Linked DNA regions of Metabacillus sp. B2-18. The protein of the gene in region 1 interacts with the protein of each later gene in a pairwise test. Links are inferred from orthologs where the notes say so. Each region holds a gene or a part of one and is shown on either strand. Other genes may lie near its edges. The genes, in order: LPC09_RS20280 and LPC09_RS21965.

The links.
Region 2: the proteins of LPC09_RS20280 (region 1) and LPC09_RS21965 interact in binary tests that used the Bacillus subtilis proteins (3 or more experiments, as listed by UniProt). The link is inferred for Metabacillus sp. B2-18 from one-to-one orthologs.

Annotation. Positions count from the first base shown.
Region 1 is NZ_CP088245.1:3,985,462-3,996,663, forward strand. What follows is about bases 3,983-7,642. They hold LPC09_RS20280 (MMPL family transporter), read right to left. Parts: upstream 7,306-7,642; coding sequence 4,183-7,305; downstream 3,983-4,182. Other genes in these bases: LPC09_RS20275 (sensor domain-containing diguanylate cyclase), read right to left, coding at 3,983-4,021; LPC09_RS20285 (MarR family winged helix-turn-helix transcriptional regulator), read right to left, coding at 7,308-7,642. Outside these bases: LPC09_RS20260 (peptidylprolyl isomerase), read right to left, coding at 153-1,043; LPC09_RS20265 (cold-shock protein), read right to left, coding at 1,313-1,510; LPC09_RS20270 (CBO0543 family protein), read left to right, coding at 1,785-2,348; more of LPC09_RS20275, read right to left, coding at 2,381-3,982; more of LPC09_RS20285, read right to left, coding at 7,643-7,769; LPC09_RS20290 (hypothetical protein), read left to right, coding at 7,966-8,202; LPC09_RS20295 (hypothetical protein), read right to left, coding at 8,226-8,594; LPC09_RS20300 (antibiotic biosynthesis monooxygenase family protein), read right to left, coding at 8,591-8,896; LPC09_RS20305 (MBL fold metallo-hydrolase), read left to right, coding at 9,079-9,876; LPC09_RS20310 (protein-glutamine gamma-glutamyltransferase), read left to right, coding at 10,014-10,829; LPC09_RS20315 (DUF2651 family protein), read right to left, coding at 10,879-11,124.
Region 2 is NZ_CP088245.1:4,338,834-4,350,087, forward strand. Bases 3,333-7,044 are described here. They hold LPC09_RS21965 (efflux RND transporter permease subunit), read right to left. Parts: upstream 6,722-7,044; coding sequence 3,533-6,721; downstream 3,333-3,532. Other genes in these bases: LPC09_RS21970 (TetR/AcrR family transcriptional regulator), read left to right, coding at 6,906-7,044. Also shown: LPC09_RS21950 (hypothetical protein), read right to left, coding at 425-601; LPC09_RS21955 (inorganic phosphate transporter), read right to left, coding at 666-1,664; LPC09_RS21960 (DUF47 domain-containing protein), read right to left, coding at 1,678-2,298; more of LPC09_RS21970, read left to right, coding at 7,045-7,751; manA (mannose-6-phosphate isomerase, class I), read right to left, coding at 7,901-8,848; cls (cardiolipin synthase), read right to left, coding at 8,927-10,378; LPC09_RS21985 (aminotransferase class I/II-fold pyridoxal phosphate-dependent enzyme), read left to right, coding at 10,601-11,254. UniProt on the Bacillus subtilis protein: Required for self-resistance to surfactin, an antimicrobial lipopeptide surfactant produced by B.subtilis. Also required for swarming motility.

The DNA.
Region 1 (11,202 bases):
TCACCTTTATCCTTAAGCATCTAAGAGTATGTAGGCTACTCTTATCTCTTATTTTAATGAATGCCACGTTATGAGACTGTGATATTCATCACGAGTAGATAACTTGGCTTATTATTAATCAAAAAAGAGCCACTTTGGGCTCTTTTTATCGTTTATTCTTCTGAAAGATAGTTTTTCACACCATATTCTTTTTGCTTATCTTCTAACCAAGTTGGATATTCAGTTGACAGCTTTTCATCAAATAAGATATCTTTAATTTCTTCTTTACTGTTATCAAAGTTTGCTTCAGCCGCTTCTTGAATTTCGGTTACTTTAATAATATGATAGCCGTATTCCGTTTTTACAGGCTCACTTATTTGATCGACCTTCATAGAAAATGCCGCTTCTTCGAATTCTGCTACCATGCTTCCTTCTCCAAAGAATCCTAAGTCTCCACCAGCTTCAGCTGTTGATGGATCTGTTGAATATTCTTTGGCTAGCTCTGTAAAGTCTTCACCAGCATCGATCTTTTCTTTCACTTCTTTCGCAGTTTCTTCATCCTCAACTAAAATATGACTTGCCTTTACCTGTTTAGTTTGAGCAAAAGTATCTTTGTTTTCATCAAAGTATGTTCGCATTTCTTCCTCAGTAATTTCAATCTTTGATTCTAGTAATTTTTCAATTTGAAGGTTAACTTTTACGTCTTCTTCTACGTCTTCCATCGTTAAGCCGCTAGAAGCTAATGTTTGTTTAAACGTTTCTTCTCCACCATATGTGCTGATTAACTCATCAAGCTCTGCATCTACTTCTTCATCAGTTATAGTGATATTTTCTTTTGCAGTTTCTTGCTCAATGATGCTTTTTGTGATTAATGTGTCTACTGCCGTTGTCCCATTTTGCTTAACAAAATACGTATATAGGTCGTCCTTTGTTACTGATTCATTTCCTACCTTTGCGACAACTTCACTTCTTGTAGAAAGAAAAATAAAAATGGCAATTGCTGCAACGACGAGGACTGCAAGGATGCCTATTGTTTTTTTGCTTGTTAATAACCTCTGAACCATTGTAAAACTCCCTATTATGTTTATAGTCTTTCGATTGTTAATACTGACTAGCTTTTACTATAAAGAGAAAGTGTGGGATAAATATGTACGAATTGTGGGAAATTATGAAAATGATTTTCATTACAGTGGTTCATTCTGTATCCTTAAAGAATGGTCGGATGGTTTCTACTGAGAATCTATTCTTGGAATAGTATAAAACGCTTACTAAGTCCAAGAAAAAAAGACCCCAATTTGGAGTCTTTTATAGAGCTGCAGTTGCAGCGTCATTATTATTTTTGAACGTTAGCAGCTTGTGGTCCACGAGCTCCTTGCTCTACTTCAAAAGTAACTGTTTGGCCTTCTTCTAAAGTTTTGAAGCCATCACCTTGAATTGCAGAGAAGTGTACGAATACATCGTCTTGTCCTTCTACTTCGATGAAACCGAAACCTTTTTCTGAATTAAACCATTTTACTTTACCTTGTAGCATTGTTTTTCCTCCTGTGTGGTATCTAAAAAGTCCACATTGTATTACTATTCTTGCTAGACAACGATTCTTCAAGAGGAAAAAACTTTTTAAAGCAACTTCCATCTCTCAGTCTTATCCGAACAAAAATAATTAAGTCAATCTTAACACTTATTTTTGTGTAAATCAAGAAACTAAACAAGCTTTTATCCACAAATGTTCGATAAAAACCTACATATTTCTTACCACTAATGCCCATTATAGTGAATAAAGATTCTGATTTACATGAGGTGGTAAAATGAATACCCCTACCTACCAGGATATTTTAAAAATAAATGAAAACCTAAATAACACAAGCTTTTCCCATTGGTATCACGATGATTTGTTTACTGCAACATGGTGGTTTCTATTATTATCAACAATTGGACCTTTTATAGTATGGAATAAATTAAGAGATCGGAGTAGATCACTCGAGCTTATTATATTCGGACTTATTAGTTCTTTGCTTGCTTCATTTTTAGATGAAGTAGGAGTTTATCTTGGATTGTGGGGATATCCTGACAAGCTTATTCCAATTATTCCACCACTTTTACCGGCTGATCTTGCCGTTATCCCTGTTTTTTCAATGCTAATCTATCAATATTCACCAACACTTACTTCTTATATGTGGAAATATATTATTTTTGCTGGTGTACTCGCATTTATTATTGAACCTACTTTTGTAAAGTTTGAGATGTATGCCAATCACAAGTGGTGGACACATACCTGCTCATTTATTGGATTAATCCTATATGGAATGATTATTCATTATTTCATTCGTGTTATTTTAATACATTTTCAAAAAACTGATCATTCATTTTAAAATGTTACATCTTCATTTCAAAAATGGCCTGTTTATGCTTGATAAAAGGTTACCTGGTTCTTCCCCTTATCTTTAGATTGATAAAGGGCTTGATCTGCTAAATCAATAACCTCATCAGGTTCTATGCCACATTCAGGCCAAATAGCTCCACCAATACTACATCTAATAACAACCTCAACTCCATCTCCTAACAAGATCGGTGAATTGATGGAACTAATTATGCTTTCTCCTAATTTGATACCTTCATCAATTCTGGAATTTGTTTCACAACGAATAATTAAAATGAATTCATCTCCACCGAGTCGAGCAGCAAAATCCCCTTCCTTAACAAACGTCTTCAGTCTTTCCGCAACTTTCACTAATAAATAGTCACCCGCCTGATGGCCGTAAGTATCATTTATATCTTTAAAGCCATCCAAATCCATAAATAAAAAGAGATAGTTTTCATCATTAGCTTCGTTTTCTAACTTTTTATCAATATAAGAGTATAATGCTACTCTGTTTGGTAGCCCTGTAAGGCTGTCTTTTAGAGCAAGTTTTTTCATTCTGCCAAGCTCAGATTTTGTTTCCATAATGGTTTCAACCATTTCTCTTAAGGATAAGGAAAGGTCATTCAAGTCCTTAATTCGTGTGAAATAAGGCATTTCTGTACGTTCTCCCCTTTTTAATTGATTGGCTGCAATAGCAATTTCCTTAAGCGGATTCGCAACTCTACCCGCAATAAACCAACCAATCACTGCAAACAAAATCGCGGCTATCATTCCTACTGTTAATGTATAGCTTTTTAGCTTTTCAACCGAGGCAAAGGCATAGTCAACAGGCTCTCGTACAATAATCTTCCAGTTTAGACCAGGATAATTTAAATATCCATCACTGTATGAATAACTTGTTACATAGTCCTTTCCATCAGGCCATTTCCTAATATTCCAGTTCTCATCAGATACCGAATTGTCATTTGTAATCGATGTCGGCAAAGCTGTACCAATCATATCACCTGGACCTAACAGAATACGATTATCGTCTGAACGAATGATAAAAACTTCAACTCGTTTTGCACTATTTAAGTGTGCTTTATACGGCTCAATAATCGATCTATGTATTTCTTTTGACCAATCCCAGCTAAGGTGAGAGGCTAGTACCCCCGAAAACTCTCCCTTCTGATTTCGGATTGGAAAGCTAATATCAACAAACTCCACAGGTTCTCCATTGGGACTAGGTATTAATTTTGCAAGCAATACCGCTTCATGGACATCACCAACAAATGGCTTTTTAATTGCCTCAAGATAAACAGGTCGCTCTTTAATGCTATTTCCAACTAACATATTATTTGTTGCTACAATTACTTCCCCTTCTTTATCGGTTATTCCGACCCAGGAAAAAGAAGAGATGTTCTTTTGTAACTCGTTTAAAAGGACTCTCTTTTCATCAAGATTCCCCTCATCTTTTATCGTGTTTAGTTCACTAAGCAGTTTTAATTCGTTATATCGGGACCACATAAAAAAGTCTAATTTATCAGCCATCTGATAGGAAACATTTGATAATGAGTTTCCAATTTCTTCTTCCATTTCCTCACTTGATTTAGATCCTACAGAAATAGTTAAAACAGCTGTTAACAATATAATAAAGATTAAAAATGTTAATGAAAAAAATGTCCGCAAACTAACATGTGACATAGGAGATTCTCCTTATTTCAACCATAAATTTAACCACAAGACTCATCTATCTTATAGCCTATTTGTTATATCGGTAAACTTTAAAAAAATCTAAACTATTTCAGAAAAAATATCTATTTAAAAAGGCAGTTGACACGATGTCAACTGCCTTCCTCTTACTATTAAGCTCTTTTAAATGGCCACCAATTTGCTGGTCCAAATGTTTTTACCATAACTGGAATAAATAGTGGTAATACAATGAGCGCATATAACAGTAATCCTGTTAGAATAATCGATGCTATTTGAATAAGAGATAACATGCCTGATGGAATCATTGCTGCAAATGTCCCACCTAAAATGACAACAGCTGAAATAATAACTGTTCCCATTTTCTTCATCGCAAGCAGCATCGCTTCACCAACTGAAAGATCTTTATATTCATTAAAGCGATCCATTAAGAAAATGCTATAATCTACGCCTAAAGCTACTAATATGACAAATCCGAAGAACGGCACTGCCCAGCTAATTCCCGAATAACCCAAGATGTTAACAAAGATCACTTCATTAATTCCCATAGCTGTATAATAAGTTAGTATTAATGATCCAATTATATAGATTGGCATAATAATTGAGCGGAACAAGAAAACAAGAATAATAGAAATACCAACAAGCATTAAAACAACTGTACGTGAATAATCGTTGTTAGACATTGTACTTAAGTCAGCATTCGTACTTGTAATTCCACCAATAGCCACCTTTGCATTTTCAAGCTTCGTATCTTTCGTAGCTCTTTCAATTGCAGCATTTAACTCATCCACTTGATTAATTGCTTCGTTTGAATAAGGATTTGCTTTGAAGATAACATCAAGCGTCATGACTTTACGATCGTCAGACAAATAGGTGTCTAATGCCTGTTCGAAGTCCTCACTCTCTAACACTTCTTCTGGTAAATAAAACCCTGATTCAGATGATTGAGACAAGTCAGCTAAATAATCCTGAGCAGAGCCAAGACCATCAGACACTTTGTTCAAACCGTCAACACTTTGTGATAATCCATCTGTTAATTGACTCATTTGACCGTCTAAATCACCAAATCCATCAAGTAGTTGCTGCTGTCCTTTCGTTACCTCTGAAAGACCATTTGAAAATTGCGGAATACCGTTAACGGCTTGACCTTGGTAATCAGCAAGCTGATTTAAGCCAGCTTGTTGCTGATCAATTCCTTGAATTAGTTGTTGGAGTCCGTTTACAATTTGCTGCTGTCCTTCAATTAATTTTGGGAATTGACTATTTGCTGTGTTCATTCCGCCTTGTATTGCTGCAAGTCCAGCATTTAGCTTCTCCATACCACCTGCTAATTCTGGTAATTGTGTTTGTGCAACATTTTGAACGGTTCCCTTTATTGCAGCATAATTTGAATCTTCTGCTAGCCCCACATATGCCTCATTATTTTCTAAAGCCTCAAAATTTGAATTCAACGAATTTAGTGCACCTGATAAATCAGAGATACCTGTTCCGACTTTGACATATTCACTATTTAGTTTACCGATATTTGTTTCAGCTTCTTGGTATCCCTTCAATAATTGTTCGCTTCCTGCAAGAATTTCTTCTGCCCCTGCTTTTGCCTCAGCTAATCCGGCTTTTAAATCCCCAGAACCAGTTGAAGTTTGACGGATTCCATCTTCAATTTGAGCCAGGCTTGATTGAAGCTCTGTTACACCTGAATTAAGTTTTGTCGTTCCAGTAATTAAATCACCGATACCATCAGTCGCTTCTTTTAACTTTGGTGCAGAACCAGCCATTTCACTCTCTGCTTCCGCTAAACCATCACTGATTTTTTCGATTCCTTCATTGCCTTCTCCAAGGCCTTCTTCAAGACTTTCTGCTTGTTTTGATACATAAAAATCTTCAATTTTTTCTCCAGTCGGTCTTGTTACAGATCGCACAGTGTCAACTAAATCAACCTTTTCTAATTCCTTTGTAATTTTCTCAGCGAGCGCGATGTATTCAGTTGAACCCATTTCTTCATCATTCTCCAGAACTACTTGAGTCGGCATTGAATCCCCAGGTCCGAAGCTATCTGAAATAGCATTAAAAGCTTTTATCGAATTATAATCTCCACCTATTTCCTCTAGTGAATTAAATGATAATTCTCCATCGTAGAAGGTTAAAAACGGCACAGATACACACGCAACAACAAGAAGGGCAATAAGAGGTCTTGCAAGAGAAAAACGTCCAACGACTCCCCAAATTTTACTATCTTTGTGCTCTAATGTACCTTTTGATGGCCAGAAGATTTTGTTCCCTAGTACAGCCATGAAAAATGGAACAACAGTAAATAAAGCTATTAAAAGAATGGCAACTCCTACTGCAACAGCTGATGCTGATTGATACAATTTAAATTGTGAAAAGCCAATTGCAGCAAACCCAATCATAACAGCTAAGCCACTAAAGAAAACAGTTCTTCCCGCGTTACGATATGTCTCAACTATTGCCTCTGTAACACTCTCCCTATGTGATAACTCTTCTTTAAAACGACTTAATAAAAGAATACAATAATCTGTCCCAATCCCAAATAACACAGCCACTAAGAAAATTTGTGTGAAGTTAGATATTGGAAAATTCACAACATCAACCAGCACAGAAACGATTGATTGTGATGCTAAATAGGTAAGACCTACTGTTATTAAAGGGATAATTGGTGCAATAATTGATCGGAAAACTAACAGTAAGACAGCTAAAATAAAGACAACTGTAATTCCCTCAGTTTTCTTTAAACCTTCCTGTGAGCTTGTCATTACATCCTGATCAATCATCCAGCCACTTGTATAATAATGTTCAACATCTACATCTTCAATTGTTTCATAGAGTAATGCAGATATCTCTTTTGCTTCACGATCATTTCTGTTAATCGTCACATTAGCAAGAATCGTTTTTCCATCTTCCGAAACTAACTGCTCTTCTAATGCTTCCTCATTAAAATGAGTTAAAATATCCGTAACATCTAATTCTTCATTTTCTTCTAACAAGTGAATCGCTTTTTCAGCTTCCTTTATTTCTTCATTCGTTAATTTATTATCATTATGAAAAACGAGTGCTGCTGAAATTTCATCTCCTACACTTTCTTTCTCCTGGACTTCATTCATGATTTCGTCGGCTAACGATGATGAATAACCATCTGGCACACTAACCTGGCCCTTTTCCTTTACTAGGTCCGCCATGTTAGGAGCAACTAAAAATAGTCCTACAACGATTGCTACCCATCCAATGATAACAAGCCATTTGCCTTTTATAATTGCGTTCACAACTACTCCTCCATTTTACAGTCTTTTAAATTATCCAACAGAGTGTTTAATTTCTCATATGTTTCAATAAATGAGACTATTTCATCTTCATCAAAGCTGGTAATGATCGACTCAACTAGCCTATGAATTTTCTCTTCTGTTTTTTCAAACAATTCTGTTCCCTTTTCCGTTAAGGTTAAATAAATAACCCTACGGTCATTTTCATCCCTTGTTCGTTTAATTAACTCCTTTTCTGTTAGTCGATTAATGATTGCTGTAATGGCACTTTTTTTCACATCAAAGATCTCAGATAGCTCAGTAGAGGTACACGTACCAACTTTATGTATATATCTGAGCGTATAGTGCTGATCGTTCGTTATAAAGTCCCCTATACTATCCTTAACAAGGCTTTCCCCCTTTTTGGTAACAGAAAAGCTTACTGCAAGATACCGATTAATTAATTCTTCTATTTGTTTTTCCTTCATAAAAGGAGCCACCCTTTCAAAGTAATTAAACTATTTAACTATTAACGTGTTTAACTATAATTTTTTTATCTTCTTCTGTCAATAAATAATGCTTATTCTTTCTAAAAAAAATCATTCATAACATCTAACAAGTTATATTTAGCATATAGTTACCAATAAAGGGAAACATAGGAGTAAAATAAAAGGAGAGGTATAGATGAGATCTTTCATAGGACGTAGACGATTCATTTATAAAGAATACCAACACATTTCGTTGCTTTTCTTTATTATTTTTGGTTTACTTTGTGTTGGTTATTTCGTAGATTATCTTGTTTTTCAGGATTGGTCATTTTTATATGTCACCTCTCTTGCTCCGCTTTTTCTCGGAATTGTTTACAAGCTTAAAAGTAAAGGTGAAGGTGAAAGGAAAATTGTTTTAACACCAAAAAGGTAGTCCAATACAAAAAGAAGGAGCAACTATTGCCCCTTCCTCTGTTTCTCACTCTTTAATGTTACGATTACAGACTTTAGATACATCTTATATTTCTCTGCTTCCTCTGTTTGTTCATTATGTAATACTTTGATGATTCTTTCAAAATTATCAATCAAATGATCTTCCTTCATTCCACGTGAAGTTAAAATATTATTTAGCCAAAGTGCATAGTCAATAAACAACTTTTCCTCATTAAGAGAAAAGGCCGTATCTAAATGCTTAAAATGATGATAATTATCTTCAACACATTTTTTTCTACCTAGTTCTCCATATTTTTCTTCTAAAATTGGATAGGCTTCATATATTCCTTCAACAATCTCATCAATCATAGAGGCAATGACTTCCTGCTTCATTCTGCCACCACTTCATATCTTTGAACAATTGGTTTAATAGATGCAAGTTCTTGATCAGGGTAATTTTTCTCAAGTTCATGTACTTTTTTGTAAGCATCACTTGTTACCCAATTTAAATAATCTTGCTTTGTTTTCCAATTAATTTGAACGGTTAATTCATTAGGTTTTACTTCGTTTTGTAATAACTGAAACGATTCAAACCCCTCATATGTATCGACAAGTTTAGAACGTGTCTGATATATTCCTATAACCTCTTCCACCTTCTCTATTGGGACATTAAAGGTTGAATGAACAATATACATGTAAAACTCTCTCCCCGCGTAGATAGTGTATGATGCTTTCCTTCACTATTATAGATGAAGATAGGTCCACCTGGAAACTATCCTACCTTTTAATGAAAATTGTATCTCTATATCATACTCTCTCTTTTTTTTTGAAATACTATCATAGAATTTGAAACAGTGGGGGTTAGAAAGTGAAAAAAATGCCAATGACTTCGGTTACTAGTGGAATGGGAATTGAAGTAGTACCAGATGTTTTTTGTTTATCTGTTCAAATCGTAAATGTCGTATTTATTGGAGATCCTAAGAAGTCTAATGAATTTGTCTTAGTTGATGCAGGAATGCCTGGATCACACGAGCTCATTATATCTGAAGCTGAAAAGCGATTCGGGGAGGGCTGCAAACCTACTAGTATCGTTTTAACGCATGGACATTTTGACCATGTAGGAGCGTTAAAAGAATTATTAAATAAATGGGATGTTCCGGTATATGCCCATCCTTTAGAAGCACCTTATTTGTCTGGAAGAAGTGACTATCCACCACCAAACCAAGAGGCTGAAGGACTGGTTGCTAAAATGTCACCGATGTTTCCAAGACATAGTATAGATGTTAGCTCAAATCTTGAACAGCTAAATGAGGAGGGTTTTATTCCTTCTTTAGCAGACTGGAGGTTCATCCATACACCTGGACATACGCCTGGTCACATTTCTTTGTTCAGAGAATCCGATCGAGCTCTAATTGTCGGAGATGCTTTTACAACAGTTGAACAAGAATCCTTATACGACGTGATGACCCAAAAACAAGAAATGCATGGTCCACCTGCATACTTTACAACAGATTGGAAAGCTGCTGAAGAATCGGTAAAAAAACTACAGTCCGTTAATCCTTCTATCGCTATATCAGGCCATGGTCTTCCAATAGCTGATGATGAATTAACAACAAATTTAAAAAAACTTGTTGATACGTTTGCTGAAACTGAAGTACCTGAAAATAAGAAATAAATGTCTATAACGCATTAGCGTTTCCTGCTATTGCGTTTTTTTATGGCCTGATTTCACGACAAAATCTTGATAATGTATTTCTAACCTCATAATTTTCACCATACACTTAAATGATGACAAATTAAGGAGGGGACATCATGATTATCATAGGAAACAGAGAAGTGAATGGAAACGAATTAAAATCCTCCGCTTTTAAGGCAGAACAAATTGAAATGATCGACAAAATGGATCGTTATCAAGAAACCTATTCTTTTATGAATAGGCAACATTTTCAATTCACACTTCAAATACGATATGCAACCATCCAGGCTGCTCGCGACTTATTAGCTAGTAAGGCTAAATTTACGACGTTTGAACGTGCTCACTGTAATGAACGTTTTTGGCATTTAACAGAGCAAGGTGGATTTAAACTAAAGCAAGGAATTAATCCGGCTGATGCCATTAACGATATTTTCCAGAATGGTGTAGAGTATGGATTTGAATGTGCTACTGCGATGGTGATCATCTTTTATAAAGCTGTTTTAGATTCCATTAATAACGCTCAATTCAACCGTATTTATCAGGGCATTTACCTTCGCGACTGGCAATCAGATAATGATTTGCCAATTTATACGAGACGGGGAAATGATTACTTACCAGGAGATTGCTTGTATTTTGATAATCCTCAATTTAATCCCAAAACGCCACAATGGCGAGGAGAAAATGTAATTGATTTAGGTAATGACCTTTATTTCGGTCATGGTATCGGAATAAAAACAGCAGATGGAATCATTGAATCCTTAAATAAGAGAAGAAAAGCTTATGCAACGGAGTCTGCGTATCTTCTATCACAAGTTACCAGATTAGATAACCGGTATCTTTATCAATTCTCTAATACTAGAGCTCAGATTCCAACTTTTCTTGCTGCAAAAACAATCGTTAGTAAATTAGGCAGTGCCACTTTTTATCATTAATCTAATAATAAAAGGCAATCGGGAACGACCGATTGCCTTTTATTTACATTTATTCAGTTCTCTTCCTTTTTATTCTATCGAATAAGTACATAATCATTGTCACAATAACAGAAAGTAGTGTGTATAGTAGCACCCAAATGAAAAAGGATTCATTGAATAGAAGGAGCATTAAAAAGGTAAAGAGGACAAATAAAATGGCTGGTGTAACATAGGTTTTTTTCGTCACAATGTAACCAACTATTGAAATGGTAAGTACGATGACTGGGAAAACCAAAAAGATAAGCTGAAATTCCATACTTCACCTCAAACGGTATGTGCTTTATGTTTTCTCATTTTACCATAAAACAAATAAAAGAAACCATTTTAGGGTGGA
Region 2 (11,254 bases), 350 kb from region 1 along the record:
TCGTTTACGAATGCTTTTTTCACTTTTTCACTTAAAAAGGATACGTAAATGGAAAATAACTACAAGTTTAAGCTCCATTCATATTAAATTTCCCTTTTTCTGGATATTGCGAATGATGTTAACCTGACTAGCTATGCAAAAGCATACACATTTCTCGTTTACGTATGCTTTTTTCACTTTTTCACTTAAAAAGGATACGTAAATGGAAAATAACTACAAGTTTAAGCTCCATTCATATTAAATTTCCCTTTTTCTGGATATTGCGAATGATGTTAACCTGACTAGCTATGCAAAAGCATACACATTTCTCGTTTACGTATGCTTTTTTCACTTTTTCACTTAAAAACCATACACAAATGACTAAGTATTAACGATAGCTTCCCATTTTTTATTACAGAAAAAAGCAGAAGTAAAATACTCCTGCTTATCTTCCATATTTCCTAACCGCTCGTTTTCTCACATTATTTCGTTCATTCTTTGAATCAACTAAATTCCATGCAGTGGTATAACGATATTTCTTGCCCCATATAGAAATCAGCATGCGCATTCCTGTGATAAAGCTTAATAATAATAAGCTTACAATTAAAAATAAGATATCCATTTTATCTCCCCCAATCTTCCTTGTACACATTTATATGTGAGACGAGGGGAAACATTCTCAATAATTACAAGAAGAACTGAAGAAAGTAATAGACAATTCCTGCCAAAATAGCAGCTGCGGGCAGTGTTACCACCCAAGTAAAAATCATTGTTTGGGCTGTACCCCAATTAACTCCTTTTACCCGATTTGAAGCACCTACACCTAGTATAGAAGAAGAAATCACATGAGTTGTACTAACAGGTAGGTGAAAATAAGTTGCTGCAAAAATAATTGAAGCAGACGACAGATCTGCAGCAACCCCGTTAACTGGTCGGATTTTCATAATTTTGTTTCCAACCGTTTGAATAATTCTCCATCCACCAATAGATGTACCCAATCCCATTGCTAAAGCACAGGAAAATTGTACCCAAAACGGAATATCCATTGTTTGATGATAGTTATTGGCAATAAGAGCTAATGTGATAATCCCCATTGCTTTTTGGGCATCATTTGTCCCATGTGTATAAGCTTGAAAAGCAGCGGTTAAAATTTGAATTCTCCTAAATCGATTATTCGATTTTGTTAGCGAGTGATTTTTGAACAGCACTTTAAAGAGACTAAACACAACATATCCAACGATAAATGCTAGAATTGGTGAAATTAGCAGTGATTGAACAATTTTTGTAAATCCTGAGTAGTTAATACTTCCAAAGCCAGACGCGGCAATTGCTGCCCCAACAATTGATCCAATAATTGCGTGTGAAGAGCTGCTCGGTATTCCGTAATACCATGTAATCAAATTCCATGCGATTGCAGAGACAAGGGCTGATAAGATCACAACAGATCCATTTTCTAATGTGAATGGATCCACAATCCCACTTGTAATCGTCTTTGCCACACCCGTAAACGTAAGTGCCCCAATAAAATTCATAACAGCTGCAAGAATGACCGCATGTCTTGGTTTAAGCGCTTTTGTTGAAACACTCGTTGCAATCGCATTTGCCGTGTCATGAAATCCATTGATAAAATCAAAAGCTAAAGCGCCTACGACAATGAAGCATGTAATTAGTAAGGTCATCTCCATCTAGCTCGGCTCCTTACGCATTTTTCATCACAATGCTATCAAGTGTATTTGCCACTTTACGACAGCTGTCAACGATGCCCTCGAGAGATTCATAGATGTCTTTATACTGAATGATTTTAATCGGATCTTTTACGGTAGCAAACAGATTTTTCACAGCCGTACGAAGTAAATTATCACTATTTGTTTCATGTTCTTTAAGCTTTATTGAATACGGTGAGATGGCTTGTAATTTTTTCTGTGATAAGCATGTAACCGCTAATGAAATTTCTACGGCACATTGATGGTTAATGTTCACGAATTTTCTCATGTGCTCGGTTACATTTGTGACGGAATACATTTCAAAAAGTGCAGCAGTATGTTCAATACCGTCTAGTACGTCATCGATATCGATCGCAAGTTGAAGGATGTCCTCTCTGTCGATTGGCGTGATAAACGTTTGGTTAAGCTCTCTCGTAATCGTTTGAATGAGCTCATCACCTGTTGATTCATACTCTTTTATTGCTTCTAAGAAAATCTGTAACTCATGATGATTTGAAATGTTTTGCTCAATGCAATACTGTGTTGTTGATTTAAGATTGTCTGTCATTTTTAATAAAAGCTCTGAAAATTTATCTTTTTTACCCTTTGAAAACACCGTTTATTCCCCCAAGAAACCTTGTCCTTATTTATTGATACGTATGTAAATATAAAAACATGACAAATTTATCAAGTTTACTCGTATTGTAGCTTATTCAATGGTTATTATGCTAGATAGTTGGAAAATATTTTCGTCGACATTTGTCTAAATTAGTCGATTGTATGAGGAATAGATTTTCTTCTCTTGGTATATTTGGGACTAGAATCGAGGGCTGGCGCTTATACCTGTCTCGAGTCAGGGAGAATCGGGACTCGAACCGGGGGCTGGCTTTTATACCTGTCTCGTTTCAAGGACAATCGGGACTACAATCGGGGGCTGGCGCTTATTCCTGTCTCGTTTCAAGGACAATCGGGACTACAATCGGGGGCTGGCGCTTATTCCTGTCTCGAGTCAGGGGGAATCGGGACTCGAATAGGGGGCTGGCTTTTATACCTGTCTCGTTTCAAGGAGAATCGGGACTACAATCGGGGGCTGGCGCTGATTCCTGTCTCGATTCAAGGACAATCGGGACTACAATCGGGGGCTGGCGCTTATACCTGTCTCGAGTCAGGGGGAATCGGGACTCGAACCGGGGGCTGGCTTTTATACCTGTCTCGTTTCAAGGAGAATCGGGACTCCTATCGGGGGCTGGCGCTTATTCCTGTCTCGATTCAAGGAGAATCGGGACTCCTATCGGGGGCTGGCTTTTATACCTGTCTCGATTCAAGGAGAATCGGGACTACAATCGGGGGCTGGCGCTTATTCCTGTCTCGATTCAAGGACAATCGGGACTCCTATCGGGGGCTGGCGCTTATTCCTGTCTCGATTCAAGGACAATCGGGACTACAATCGGGGGCTGGTGCTTATTCCTGTCTCGATTCAAGGACAATCGGGACTCCTATCGGGGGCTGACGCTTATACCTGTCTCGATTCAAGGACAATCGGGACTCCTATCGGGGCTGGCGCTTATTCCTGTCTCGATTCAAGGAGAATCGGGACTCCTATCGGGGGCTGGCGCTTATTCCTGTCTCGATTCAAGGACAATCGGGACTCCTATCGGGGGCTGGCGCTTATTCCTGTCTCGATTCAAGGACAATCGGGACTCCTATCGGGGGCTGGCGCTTATTCCTGTCTCGATTCCCGGGTGAATAGCAATTATTCCTGCGATTTGGGCAATTTACACTCAGTTCCTGTTAATAGAGCACAAACTAAAAAAGAACCCAACACAAATGTGCTAGGTTCCCTATTATTTTTATTCTTCTTCAACTAACGTTTTTTTACGACGCACCTTGCTTAATGCTTCATATACGATTGGCACTATAACAAGCGTTAATAACGTGGAACTTGTTAAACCACCAATTACCGTTACACCAAGGTCTTTTGAGATCATCCCGCCGCCTTCTAGTCCTAGTGCTAGTGGGATGAGGGCACCGATTGTAGCGATTGCTGTCATGAGGATTGGACGAAGACGAGTTGTACCCGCTTCTAAAATGGCCTCACGTGTGCTTAAGCCTTCTTTCTCCTTGTGGATTACGCGGTCAATTAATACAATCGCGTTTGTTACAACGATACCGATCAGCATTAGAGCACCAATCATTGAGTTAACACTTAATGTTTCACCAGCAATTAATAAGCCGACAAGAGCACCGATTACTGTAAACGGTAAGGAGAACAGAATCGCGAATGGTGCTAGTGCTCCACCGAAAGTGATAACTAAGATCAGATAAACGATCGCAATCGCTGCTAACATGGCTAAACCTAATTGAGTAAATGATTCTTGGATGTCCGCTGATACCCCACCCATATTTACTTCAATTGTTGACGGAAGTTCTAAATCGTCTACCTTTGTTTGAACATCTGTTGAAACTTTTGCAACATCATCTGTTGTGATTTCACCTGAAACTGAAACATAGATTTTTCCATCACGTCTTGTGACAGTATTTGATGTTTCACCTTCTTGTACGTCAACTACATCACCAATTTTCACTCCTGTTCCAAGTGGAGATTGAATGGTTTTTTCTGTTAAATCATCAACATTTTCATACGTTTCTTCATCAACTTGAAGATACACATTTAGGTCTTCACCGTCTTTTTCAACTGTTGTTAATACTGGACGTTCTCTTGTTGGGTTAAGCGCCATACCGATTTGAGCTGCTGTTAATCCGTACTTACTTAACTCTTCTTGATTAGCTACAAATGTGTACTCTTCATATGTTTCTGACATACTTGATTCTACATTTTTAAGAGAATCATTGTTTTCCATAATCTCTTGGATATCTGCTACAACAGGCTCAATGTCTTCCATGCTGTTGCCATAAACATACATTGTAATTGCATTGCTAGATCCCATTGAAGCAAAGTCTTGTGAAGCCCATTCTCCCCCACCAGCTGCTACTTCAATTAAATCTTCAACAACTTGTTCTTTTTCTTCTGCAAATTCAGGTGTGTCATCTTCATAAAGAATGAAGAACATCGCACTGTTTGTATCACCAGGATTCATTGGGTTTTCACTACCAAGTGAATATTGTACTGTTTTCACATGTTCTCTATCCAAGAAGAATTCTTCAGCACTTAAAGCTGCTTCTTCTGCTTGCTCTCTTGTTTCACCTGGCTCTGGTTTGTACGTAACGATCATCATTTTTTCTTCTTCAGATGATAAGAAACTAACCCCGATAACCGGAACTAAGAATAAACTTCCTACTAACATAGCAATCGCAATCAAGGAGGTAATGATCTTGTGGTTCAACGTCCAATTTAGAATTGAACGATAAGCACCTGTCATTTTGCCTGGTTTGTGTTCGTCATGTTGCTTTAATTTTTTGCTTTCACCATATAAATTTTTCTTAAATAAACTGTGCGCCATCATTGGTACAATTGTGATTGCAACTAATAATGATGCTAAAAGCGCAAATACCATTGTTAATGCGAATGGTAAGAATAGTTCCCCGATCATTCCTTTTACAAGCGCTAACGGTAAGAATACCGCGATCGTAACGATTGTCGATGACATAATTGGTATGAACATCTCTTTTGTTGCTTCACGAACTAATGCCTTACCTTTTAATTGTTCACCTTTAAGTGACATTCTTCGGTAAATATTTTCAATAACAACGATCGAGTCATCAACAACACGACCAATCGCAACAGTCATCGCACCAAGTGTCATCATGTTCAGCGTAATACCCATTTGATTTAACAGGATAATTGCGATCAATAATGACAACGGAATTGAAATAATTGAGATTAATGTTGATTTAATATCTCTTAAGAATAAGAGAATAATAACAACCGCGAAAAGTGCTCCAAATAGTGCTTTACTTAGCATTGTCCCAACTGACTCTTCAATTGGTGTTGCTTGGTCAAGTGTATAAACAACATCAAGACCTTCAATTTCATCTTCAAAATCAGCTAATTTTTCTTCAATACCGTTGGCAACATCTACTGTATTAGCGTCTGATGCTTTTACAATTTGAATACCGATTGCTTCTTTCCCATTAGTACGAGAAATCGACTCTGCCTTTCCAACTAATTCGATATCAGCAATTTCTGAAAGTTTCACAGTAGGCAATTCGATCTTAGCAGACATTTGTGCTTGGGCTTGGGCTTGGGCTTGGCCCGCACCAGTTTGTGGTGACTGAGCGGTCATATCAGCCGATTGACCACCTTGTGCTGCTGCCTGTTGATTTCCTTGCGCCGAAGGCATAACTGGAATTTCAATATTTTTCAAATCATCAATTGTTGTAATGTTTCCATCAACTACCACAGATTTTTCTGTTTCATCTAATGTTAAAACTCCTAATGGAAAATTAACATCAGAGCCTTGAATAAGACCTTTTACTGTCTCTGTATCTAAACCTAGCTCTGTTATTTTATCTTCTTTAAAAGTAAACAATACTTCCTCTAACTGTTGTCCAGATACTTGAACAGAAGAAACACCTTCAACCCCTTCTAAAGCAGGGATGATTTCGTCTTCAACAACAGTGGTAAGCTCTGCAAGTGATTGATCTTCATTCGCAATACTTAATGCTAAAATAGGAAATGCATTTAAACTAATTCTTGAAACGCCAGGTTCATTAGCGCCATCAGGAAGTTCAATATCCGTTAATGCATCGTTTAATTCATCTTCAGCTTCATCCATATTTTTTTCAAATCCGTATTCGATTTGAAGCGATGATGCATTTTGCATAGAGTTTGAGCTAACAACATTTACTCCATTTAAATTTTGAACAATCTTTTCAATTGGTTCTGTGACATGATCAGCGACTTCTTCAGGAGTAGCCCCTGGATAAATGGTTGTAACTGAAATAATCGGGGTATTAATATTCGGGATTGTTTCAAGCTTCATGTTTAATCCGGAATATAGCCCAGCTACTGTTATAATTATTGTAAGCAGCCATACAGCAAATTTGTTTTTCAATACAAAATTAATTATGCTATTCATAACATCCTCCATTTTTTAGAATCTAATTGACTATCGGGTCACAATAATTAATAATATAAATGACTAGTCAGTCAGAGTCAACGAACATTTTGTTAATAAACTTTAATTTTTTTGTAAATGTTTTTATATCAAGCTATAAAAAACTCAATATAGAGGCTAAGTCTTTTGTAGTAAGGAGGTCAAAATGAAGGAAAAGGAAAAGAAAATTATTGAGGCCGCCGTTAGTATTTTTGCCACAAAAGGATATTCCGCTACATCGATTCAAGAAATTGTTGATGCTTGCGGAATTTCAAAAGGCGCTTTTTACTTATACTTTAAATCGAAGGATGCCCTACTTCTGGCAGCATTTAAGTATCAATTTCAATTAATTCAATCTAAAGTCGATTCCGTACCGATTAAAGATTTATCCCCTCGTGATGCATTTGTTCTTCAGCTAAAAACTCAGCTAGAAGAAATTCAAAAAAACAAAGAATTTATTATTATGCAAACACGTGAACAAGCAATACCAATAAATTCTGAGATTGAGGACTTTATTAAGAAAATGACTCAAAATATTGGGAGATTTTATCATAGATCTCTTCACGCTATTTATGGCTCAAAAATTGACCGTTATATTTTCGATTTAAATATGATTCTACAAGGTATTGTTCAATCGTATTTAAAACTGATTATTCTTGATTTAGGACAATTTGATCTTCAGAAGTTTGCAGTCTTTGTTTTAAGACGAGCTGATGATTTAGTAGAAGGCTACTTAAAATCAGATGAAGAACCAATATTATCAGATGAATTTGTCTGTCAGTTAACAGAGCAATACCCGGAGTTAACGAAGGAGGATTTAGTCAGAGAAATTTCACTGGTGAAAAATAAGATTGATAATGAAGCTTTTTTAATCACACTAGATGTAATTGAAGAAGAAATAAAGGGAGATTCACCGCGTTTACCCGTGATCAAAGGAATGTTAAGCAATATAAAAAACGCCCCTGGTTTAGAAGAATTAAATTCTGTCATTGAGCACTACTTTAAGCTGTAAAATAGAAAAAGGGATGAGCCATGCTCTTCCCCAATTTCCCTTACATTCATCCAATCGTTTCATTTTCGCGATCTGTTCCCTCCCCTGAATCTTCCTTCAACACAGTTGCAAACATACATAAAAAAATCCCCTTAAGCAAGGAGACTCGATTATGTATGCGACACAATCAGTTCAAGTGTCCCATCTACGATCATTTCTTTTGTATTGGCTGTTACTAGAAAATGGTCACCCTTTTGAAGCGAAAGTGTTTCTTCCTTTGTTTTTACAGACCCTTGTCCATTAATTACACTGCACAAGAGAAACGGTGCTTCTTTTTTATGTTTATATTCATCAACAACATTCCATTTATAAACAGAAAAGTACTCTTCTTTTACAAATGTCGTAATCATCGTTGATCTATTTTCTTCAATATGAGTTTTTACTTGATTCACATCGTCTGGGACAGTTGTCACTTGAATAGCCTTTGATAGGTGCAGCTCTCTTTTCTCACCATTTTGATCAACACGGTCATAATCGTACACACGATAAGTTGTATCAGAGCTTTGCTGTGTTTCCAACACAAGTGTTCCTTCACATAACGCATGAATGGTCCCGCTTGGAACATAAAAAAAGTCACCCGGCTTAATTTTCACTCTTCTTAACAAGTCCTCCCAACGACCAGAATGAATCATCGTGACCAGCTCTTCCTTTGTACGGGCATGATGGCCAAAAATCATTTCGGCTCCTTCTTTACAATCGATAATATACCAGCACTCTGTTTTGCCTAGTTCGCCATTTTCATGTTCTTTCGCATATGTATCGTCCGGATGAACTTGTACACTTAAGTCTGCTTTAGCATCTAGTATTTTCGTTAATAGAGGAAAGCGATCGCCTCTTATATGTCCAAAAAGCTCTTGGTGGTTTTCCCATAGCCAACTTAATTCCTTTCCTGCAAAGAGTCCATTTTGAACGGTACTATTTCCATTAGGATGTGCACTAATTGCCCAACACTCTCCAGTATGTTCACTCGGAATATCGTACCCGAAGGAATCTCTCAATGTTGTTCCACCCCAAATTCGTTCTTTAAAAACAGGCTTTAATTTTAGTAGCTCTACCACACAATTTCCTCCTTATCATACTAGTTCGTAATTACACTCATTAAAAAACAGACAAATAGTAAAAAGGGCTTATTTTCATTATAAGATAGGAGATAGCAATCTGGAAACAGATTCCTTAAAACGAATGGTCTTCGAACGTTGATGATAAGCTTCTAGTGTGTACTCCCTTGACTGCAAAACATCATGTTGAAACTCTTCTGATAGCTTTCTAGCAAGATCTTCATCATAAATAAACGCATTTACCTCAAAATTCAATTTGAAGCTTCTTACATCAATATTTGCTGTTCCAACTGAGGCAATTTCATTATCTACTACAATCATTTTGGCATGAATAAAACCATTGTCATATATGTACACCTTTGCACCTGAATTTAATAATTCGGCAACATATGAAAGGGTGGCCCAGTACACAAATGGATGATCAGGCTTATTCGGAATCATAAGCTGCACTTCAATTCCTGATAAACAGGCTATTTTTAACGCATCAAGCAGGCTAGCATCAGGAATAAAATAGGGTGTTTGAATACAAACGGATTTTTTTGCGGTAGAAATCATCTTGATATAGCCATTTTTAATTTGTTCCCATTCAGAATCAGGACCGCTCGTCACAATTTGCAAGCTGCTGTTTCCAACTGCCGTAACAGGTTCAGGGAAAAGCTCCTGTGAATAAGCAATTGTCCGCTTTTCTGTTGCTTGATTCCAATCAAGAATAAACCTTGCTTGAATCGCATGTACCGCTGTTCCTTGAATTCTTAAGTGTGTATCACGCCAGTAACCGAATGAAGGATCAAGCCCTAAATATTCGTCACCCACATTAAAGCCACCTACATACCCTGTTTTACCATCAATAATGACAAGCTTCCGATGATTACGATAATTCAAACGCAAATTTATCCATCTTAGCTTTGAAGGAAAAAACCCCTCCACCTCTCCTTCTGCAGCACGAAGCTCTTTGAAAAACGATTTTCTTAATCCTCTCGAGCCAAGATCATCATATAAAACTCTTACTTTAACACCCTGGGCTGCCTTCTTCGTTAAAGCCGCAACCAGCTTTTTACCAAGTTCTCCGTTTTTCAAAATATAATATTGTAAATGAATGTGATCGGTCGCCTCTTCAATATCCTTGAACAATTGGGAAAACTTCTCATTTCCATCTGTAAAAATATCAACAGAGTTATCTTCTGTTAACACCGCATCATTGTTAATAACCTGCATATTAATCAGCTGCTTATGCTGCTTTGCCGTTTCACTTTGAAAAGCAAATGTATTTTTGCGTATATCTTCAAGCTGATTGGCCAACAGTTTTTCAATTCCAAGCTTTTTCCGGTCTTCCCATTGAAACATGTGGTATCGACTTAAATTTTGACCAAAAAGAAGATAAAGCACAAATCCTAAAACCGGAATAAAAAAGAGAACAAGCAACCACGCCCATGAAGACGGCGCATCTCTTCTTTCTCTAAAAATCATCACAATCGCAAATAAAATATTCAAAACAATAATAAATCCAAGCAATATTGATACAATATTCATGTATATTCCTCTCATCTACAAATGATCTTTTCACACATAGTATATCGTGAAACAATGGTAAATGTTGTATGTTTTAGTGTTAATTTTCTTCAAAAAAAGAAATGTCTAAGAAATTTCAATTTAATATGTAATAACCACTGTGAGAACAACCCTCACTATGTTAAAATACTTCTTAATGAATTTTCAAAATATTATTTCCCATAGAGGTGAAAAGATAGGATCATGAATGAATTAGCACAAGCTTTAAACCAAGCAATCAAAGAAGATAATGAACATGTCTATCATATGTTATCCCAGCTTGGAAAGGAAATGTTCTATCCAAAGGGAATTTTAAGTCAATCAGCTGAAGCAGGCAAAAAAGCTCACCGCTTCAATGCAACAATCGGAATTGCAACAGAAGGCAATCAACCAATGCATTTCACTCACTTGCAAAACCTTTTTGGAGATCGTGTAGCACCAAAAGACTTGTATCCATATGCCCCACCGCAAGGGAAAGAAGAATTACGAAAAGTATGGAAAGAAAAAATCTTAAAAGATAACCCAAGTGTAAACAGTGATGTAGTTGGTTCGCCAATCGTTACAAACGCTTTAACACACGGTTTAAGTATTGTTGCTGACTTATTCGCTGATGAAGGCACTCCGGTTATTGTGCCTGATAAATTCTGGGGTAACTACAACTTAACATTCAAAGTTCGCCGTGGTGCAAATGTTGTGACATTCCCATTATTTAATGCAGAAAACGGCTTTAATACTCAAGCATTAAAAGAAACAATCTCTGCTCAGAAATCTTCTGGCAAAGTTATTGTTCTTTTAAACTTCCCGAACAACCCAACTGGTTACACACCACTTGAGTCTGAAGCAAGAGAAATTGCCGCA